Piscinibacter sp. HJYY11: one gene and its partner. The protein of the gene in region 1 interacts with the protein of each later gene in a pairwise test. Links are inferred from orthologs where the notes say so. Each region holds a gene or a part of one and is shown in the gene's direction. Other genes may lie near its edges. The genes, in order: lpdA and JI745_RS08480.

Region 1 (3,244 bases):
GAGCCTGAGCTACGACCACCGCGTGATCGACGGCGCTGCCGCCGCACGCTTCAATGCGTACCTCGCTCAAGTTCTGGCCGACTTCAGGAGAGTCCTCCTGTGACGACCGTGGTCGTCGTCAGAAAGGCGGGACAGGTGGCGATCGCCGGTGACAGCCTCGTCACCTTCGGCGACACCCGCCTGCCGCATGGCTACGAAAGCAACGAAAAGCTCTTCAAGGTCGCGGACTCGTGGGTCGGCATGGCCGGTACCACCGCCCACTTCCCGGTGCTGCGCCGTGCGCTCAACTGGCTGCCGCCGGAAGAGCTGAAGCTGCATTCGCGCGACGAGGTGTTCGACACCTTCCTCAAGATCCACCCGAAGCTGAAGGAAGTCTTCTACCTGAACACCAAGGAAGAAGACGCCGACCCGTATGAGAGCTCGCAGCTCACCGCACTCATCGCGAATGCCAGCGGCATCTACGGCGTGTACTCGTACCGCGAGGTCTTCGAGTTCGACCGCTTCTGGGCCATCGGCTCGGGCCGCGCGTTTGCACTCGGTGCGATGTACACCGCCTTCGACCGCGCCAAGACCGCGCGCGAGCTCGCCGAGATCGGCGTGAAGGCGGGCTGTGAATTCGACAAGAACTCCGACGGCCCCGTGAAGGTGCAGACGATCAAGCTCAAAGGAAAAGAGTGACCATGGCCGCCATTGAAATCAAGGTACCCGACATCGGCGACTTCAAGGACGTCGCCATCATCGAAGTGCTGGTCAAGCCCGGCGACAAGGTCGCGAAAGACCAGTCGCTGGTCACGGTGGAAAGCGACAAGGCGTCGATGGAGATCCCGTCGTCGCACGCCGGTGTCGTGAAGGAACTGAAGGTCAAGCTGGGCGACAAGATCAGCGAAGGCTCGCTGTTGTTGACGCTGGACGCAGAAGGCGCCGCGGCGCCTGCGCCGGCACCCGCCGCAGCAGCACCGGCCAAAGCCGCCGCCCCTGCTGCGGCACCGGCCGTGCCCGCACCTCAGGCCGCCACGCACAGTGGCGGCTCCGACCTCGAGTGCGACGTGCTCGTGCTCGGTGCCGGCCCCGGCGGCTACAGCGCGGCCTTCCGTGCCGCCGACCTCGGCCTGAAGACGGTGCTCGTCGAACGCTTCCCCACGCTCGGCGGCGTGTGCCTGAACGTCGGCTGCATTCCTTCGAAGGCGCTGCTGCACGTGGCCGCGGTGATGGACGAGGTGAAGCACTTCGACGCGCTCGGCGTGAGCTTCGGTGAACCGAAGGTCGACCTCGCCAAGCTCAAGGCGCACAAGGACAAGGTGGTGGGCAAGCTCACCGGTGGCCTCACCGCGATGGCCAAGATGCGCAAGGTCACGGTGGTGCAGGGCACGGGCGAGTTCCTCGACCCGTACCACCTCGGCGTGACCAAGGCCGATGGTGGCAAGCAGGTCATCAAGTTCAGGAACGCGATCATCGCGGCCGGCTCCGAGGCGGTGAAGCTGCCCTTCCTGCCGAAGGACGACCCACGCATCGTCACCTCCACCGGCGCGCTCGAATTGCGCCAGGCCCCGAAGCGCATGCTCGTCATCGGCGGCGGCATCATCGGCCTGGAGATGGGCACGGTCTACAGCAGCACCGTGGGTGCGCGTCTCGACGTGGTGGAAATGCTCGATGGCCTGATGCAGGGCGCCGACCGCGACCTGGTCAAGGTGTGGCAGAAGATGAATGCGCCGCGCTTCGACAACATCATGCTCAAGACCAAGACGGGCGGGGCCGAGGCCACCAAGGACGGCATCCTCGTCAAGTTCGAAGGCGAAAACGCGCCCAAGGAACCGCAGCTCTATGACCTGGTCCTGCAGGCGGTGGGCCGTGTGCCCAACGGCAAGCGCATCGGTGCCGAGAAGGCCGGGGTCACGGTCAACGAGCGTGGCTTCATCCCGGTCGACATCCAGATGCGCACCAACGTGCCGCACATCTTCGCCATCGGCGACATCGTCGGCCAACCGATGCTCGCGCACAAGGCGGTGCACGAAGGGCACGTGGCCGCCGAGGTCGCGTCAGGCGACACGCATGCGGCCTTCGATGCGCGTGTGATCCCGAGCGTGGCCTACACCGACCCGGAAGTCGCCTGGGTTGGCCTCACCGAAGACGATGCCAAGGCACGCGGCATCAAGGTGAAGAAGGGCCACTTCCCGTGGACGGCTTCCGGCCGCGCGATCGCGAACACGCGCGACGAAGGCTTCACCAAGCTGCTCTTCGACCAGGAGACAGGCCGCATCGTCGGCGGCGCGATCGTGGGCACGCATGCGGGCGACATGATCGGCGAAGTGGCCGTGGCGATCGAGATGGGCGCCGACGCGATCGACATCGGCAAGACGATCCACCCGCACCCGACGCTGGGTGAAAGCCTCGGCATGGCCGCCGAGGCCGCCGAAGGTCACTGCACGGACCTGCCGCCGGTGAAACGTTGATCGGAAAGCAACCCTAGCGGTTGCTCTCCTTCACGATGAGCCACTGGCTGCCGATCTGCTGCCAGACCAGGCTCTTCTGCATCACGTCGCTGAAGCCATCGGAGCGGTAGCTCTGCTTGAACTGCGTCTCGACACGGTCGGGCGCCAGCTCGCGCGCGAGCACTTCTTCCAGCTTCACGTTGATGTCGCCTTTCTTGGCGACGAGCCGGCGGCGCTGTGCCTTCCAGCTGTCGGCATCGCCCCGCTCCGAGCGGAAGTCGGGCGCATAGAACGACAGGTAGCGGTCGACGTCCTTGGCTTCCCAGGCGGCGGCCCAGTCGTTGAGGCGCTTCACCGACAGCGCAGCAGGGCCGTTGGCCGAGGCGGCGGTGGGCTCGCTGGGCAGGGCCGGGGCCTTCGCCACGACCGGCTGCGTGCGTGGGGTGTTGCTGCTGGTGGTCGAGCCAGGTGTGGCGGGCACGCCCTGGTTCGGCAGCAAGGAGGTGGCGCGGCGGTTGAGTTCTTCCAGGTTCAGCGGCTGGATCTCGATGGCGTCAAGCGGGCAGCGGCCCGGGCCTTCGTCGCCGGCTGACCAGTTCTCGGTGCCCGCCGGTGCTTCGCGGTCGCTGCGCAGGCCCAGCTGCGTGTTGAGGCGGCTCAGCGCGGCTTGCACACGCGCATAGGCGATGCCGAGGTCGAACTCGGCGTTGGCATACGAGCGACGGGCGGTGTAGAGCTCGTTCTCTGAGTTCAGGAGGTCGAGCAGGCTGCGCTGGCCGATGTCGAACTGCTGGCGGTACGCATCGCGCGCCTTC
Region 2 (3,371 bases), on another replicon or contig:
TTGGTGCCCAGCGGGTTGAGCTGATAGGGCGAGAGCAGGCGCGTCCAGTGCATCAGCGCGCGGCCGGCGGCGTTCAGGCCCGGGCGTGTGGCGTCGCCCGAGGTCAGCAGGTCGAAGGGCACCCGGGTGCCGATGGCGGTCCAGAAGCGGCTCAGCGCATCGCGCGCGCCATCGGCGCCGCCGCGCCGCCAGCCGTCGGCCAGGGCAATGGCATTCATCGCGCCGGCGCTGGTGCCGCTGATCGCGGTGATGTGGAACGCGCCGGCTTCGAGCAGGCGGTCGAGCACGCCCCAGGTGAAGGCACCATGCGCGCCGCCGCCTTGCAGGGCGAGGCCGAGGGAGGGGCGTCTGAAACGGGGCATCGAAGGCATGGCTCACCAGGGTGATGGCAGGAAGCATGCCGGGGGTGTTTTCCTAGAATGTGTCGATGACAGCCTCCCTGCCTCTTTTTTCGCCCGACGCCCCTGAAGAAGGCGCGACCGGCGCGCCCTCCGGCCATGAACATCAAGGCCTGCTGCGCGGCCTGAACCCGGAGCAGCTCGCGGCCGTCACCCTGCCGGCGAAGCCGGCGCTCATCCTTGCCGGTGCAGGCTCGGGCAAGACGCGCGTGCTCACCACCCGCATCGCCTGGCTGATCCAGACCGGCCAGCTCACGCCCGGTGGCGTGATGGCGGTGACCTTCACCAACAAGGCCGCGAAGGAAATGCTGACCCGACTGGGCGCGATGCTCCCGGTGCCGGTGCGCGGCATGTGGGTCGGCACCTTCCACGGGCTGTGCAATCGTTTCCTGCGCGCGCACTGGAAACTGGCAAACCTGCCGCAAGGTTTCCAGATCCTCGACTCGAGCGACCAGCTCTCGGCCGTGAAGCGCGTCATCAAGGCGATGAACCTGGATGAAGAGCGCTTCGTGCCCAAGCAGGTGACCTGGTTCATCGCCGGCAGCAAGGAAGAAGGCCTGCGCCCGAAAGACGTGGACGTGCGCGACGAGATGAGCCGCGTGCTGGTGCAGGTCTACGAGGCCTACGAGGCGCAGTGCCAGCGCGAGGGCGTGGTCGACTTCGCCGAGCTGCTCTTGCGCACCTACGAGCTGATGCGCGACAACGCGCCGATGCGCGAGCACTACCGCGCGCGCTTCCGCCACATCCTCGTCGACGAGTTCCAGGACACCAACCGCCTGCAGTACGCCTGGCTCAAGATGTTCGCCGGGCCGCAGACGGCGGTGTTCGCGGTGGGCGACGACGACCAGAGCATCTACGCCTTCCGCGGCGCGCAGGTGGGCAACATGCGCGCCTTCGAGCACGAGTTCGGCGTCGAGCAGGTCATCAAGCTCGAGCGCAACTACCGCTCCTACGGCAACATCCTCGACGCGGCCAACGAGCTGATCTCGCACAACACCGACCGCCTGGGCAAGAACCTGAGCACCGAAGCCGGCCCTGGCGAGCCGGTGCGGGTGTTCGAGGCGACGAGCGATTTCTCCGAGGCGCAGTGGATGGTGGACGAAGCGCGCCAGCTCCACCGCGACGGCACCGACCGCAGCAACATCGCCGTGCTCTACCGCAGCAACGCGCAGAGCCGGGTGATCGAAAGCGCGCTCTTCAACGCGGGCATGCCCTACAAGGTGTATGGCGGCCTGCGCTTCTTCGAGCGCGCCGAGGTGAAGCATGCGTTGAGCTACCTGCGCCTGATCGAGAACGCGAACGACGACACCAGCTTCCTGCGCGTCGTCAACTTCCCCACCCGCGGCATCGGCGCACGCACGCTGGAGCAACTGCAGGACGTGGCCCGGCAGAGCGGCCGCAGCCTTGCGCAGAGCGTGACGGCGGTGCCCGGCAAGGGCGGCCACAACCTGCAGGGCTTCGTCGCGCTGATCGACGCCATGCGCGAGGCCACGCGCGACAAGAACCTGCGCGAGATCATCGAGCACGTGCTGCACAGCTCGGGCCTGATCGATTTCTACAAGACCGACAAGGAAGGCCAGGACCGCATCGAGAACCTGGAGGAACTGGTCAACGCGGCGGAAGCGTTCGTCACGCAGGAAGGCTTCGGCAAGGACGCGGTCGCGCTGCCGGTCGACGAGCAGCGCGAAGCCGCCGCCGTCGACATGGCGCCCGATGCCGAGACGGGCGAGATCATGTCGCCGCTCGCCGCCTTCCTCACCCACGCCTCGCTCGAAGCCGGTGACAACCAGGCGCAGGCGGGTCAGGACGCGATCCAGCTCATGACGGTGCACTCGGCCAAGGGCCTGGAGTTCGACGCCGTCTTCATCACCGGGCTGGAAGAGAGCCTCTTCCCGCACGAGAACAGCCTGTCGGACGTGAAGAGCCTGGAGGAAGAGCGCCGCCTGATGTATGTCGCGATCACGCGGGCCCGCAAGCGCCTGTACCTGAGCTTCAGCCAGACGCGCATGCTGCACGGCCAGACCCGCTACAACATCAAGAGCCGCTTCTTCGACGAGCTGCCCGAGAGCGCCCTGCGCTGGATCACGCCGCGCAACCAGGGCTTCGGCTCGGGCTTCGCGCGCGAGTACCAGTCGGCCTGGTCCAAGGGCTCGGGCCTGGGCTCGATCGTCGGCGCGGGCCACGTGCCGGCCCGCAACGCGCCGAGCGCCGGCCCCGTCACCAGGAGCAGCCACGGCCTGCGCACGGGGCAGAGCGTCTTCCACACCAAGTTCGGCGAGGGCGTGCTGGTCACACTCGAAGGCACCGGCGACGACGCGCGCGCGCAGGTCAACTTCGGCCGCCACGGCATGAAGTGGCTGGCGCTGTCCGTGGCCAAGCTCACGCCGATCGAGTGAACTCCGAGTAAGCACATGCGCCAACATTCGTTGGCGCCATGGCGCGGCCTCCCTATCGTCCACCCTGTTGTGTTTTCAACAGGAGACTGAGATGGTGGTGTGGAAGAAGTGGCTGGCCGCCGTGTCGGCGGCCTTGATCGGCGCGGCGGCGTGGGCGCAGACCCCGGCCGACGGCAGCGGGCCGCTGGTGTCGACCGAGTGGCTGGAGAAGAACCTGCGCAACCCGAAGCTGCGCATCGTCGAGGTGAGCGTGAACCCCGGCGTCTACGAGAAGGGCCACATCCCCGGCGCCCACAATTTCTCGTGGCACACCGACCTCAACGACCGCGTGCGACGCGACATCGTGAGCAAGGCCGACTTCGAGAAGCTGCTCTCCAAGGCCGGCGTGGCCAACGACAGCACCGTGGTGCTCTACGGCGACACCAACAACTGGTTCGCCGCGTGGGGCGCCTGGGTGTTCGACATCTACAACGTGAGCAACGTGAAGCTGCTCGACGGCGGCCGCAAGAAGTGGGAAGCCGAGAACCGCGTGCTCGACACCCGCGCGCCGGAAGTCGCCGCCACCTCCTACAAGGTG

Evidence for each region.
Region 2: the proteins of lpdA (region 1) and JI745_RS08480 interact in binary tests that used the Escherichia coli proteins (3 or more experiments, as listed by UniProt). The link is inferred for Piscinibacter sp. HJYY11 from one-to-one orthologs.

Annotation. Positions count from the first base shown.
Region 1 is NZ_JAERQZ010000002.1:317,929-321,172, forward strand. The notes cover bases 134-3,065. They hold lpdA (dihydrolipoyl dehydrogenase), read left to right. Parts: upstream 134-680; coding sequence 681-2,450; downstream 2,451-3,065. Other genes in these bases: JI745_RS25195 (MFS transporter), read left to right, coding at 134-678; JI745_RS25205 (TolC family outer membrane protein), read right to left, coding at 2,464-3,065. Also shown: aceF (dihydrolipoyllysine-residue acetyltransferase), read left to right, coding at 1-103; more of JI745_RS25195, read left to right, coding at 100-133; more of JI745_RS25205, read right to left, coding at 3,066-3,244. UniProt on the Escherichia coli protein: Lipoamide dehydrogenase is a component of the glycine cleavage system as well as of the alpha-ketoacid dehydrogenase complexes.
Region 2 is NZ_JAERQZ010000001.1:1,870,466-1,873,836, reverse strand. The notes cover bases 52-3,110. They hold JI745_RS08480 (UvrD-helicase domain-containing protein), read left to right. Parts: upstream 52-427; coding sequence 428-2,794; downstream 2,795-3,110. Other genes in these bases: JI745_RS08475 (sulfurtransferase), read left to right, coding at 2,886-3,110; JI745_RS08485 (patatin-like phospholipase family protein), read right to left, coding at 52-371. In the rest of the region: more of JI745_RS08485, read right to left, coding at 1-51; more of JI745_RS08475, read left to right, coding at 3,111-3,371. UniProt on the Escherichia coli protein: A helicase with DNA-dependent ATPase activity. Unwinds DNA duplexes with 3'-5' polarity. Translocates on single-stranded DNA with 3'-5' polarity. Initiates unwinding more efficiently from a nicked substrate than double-stranded DNA.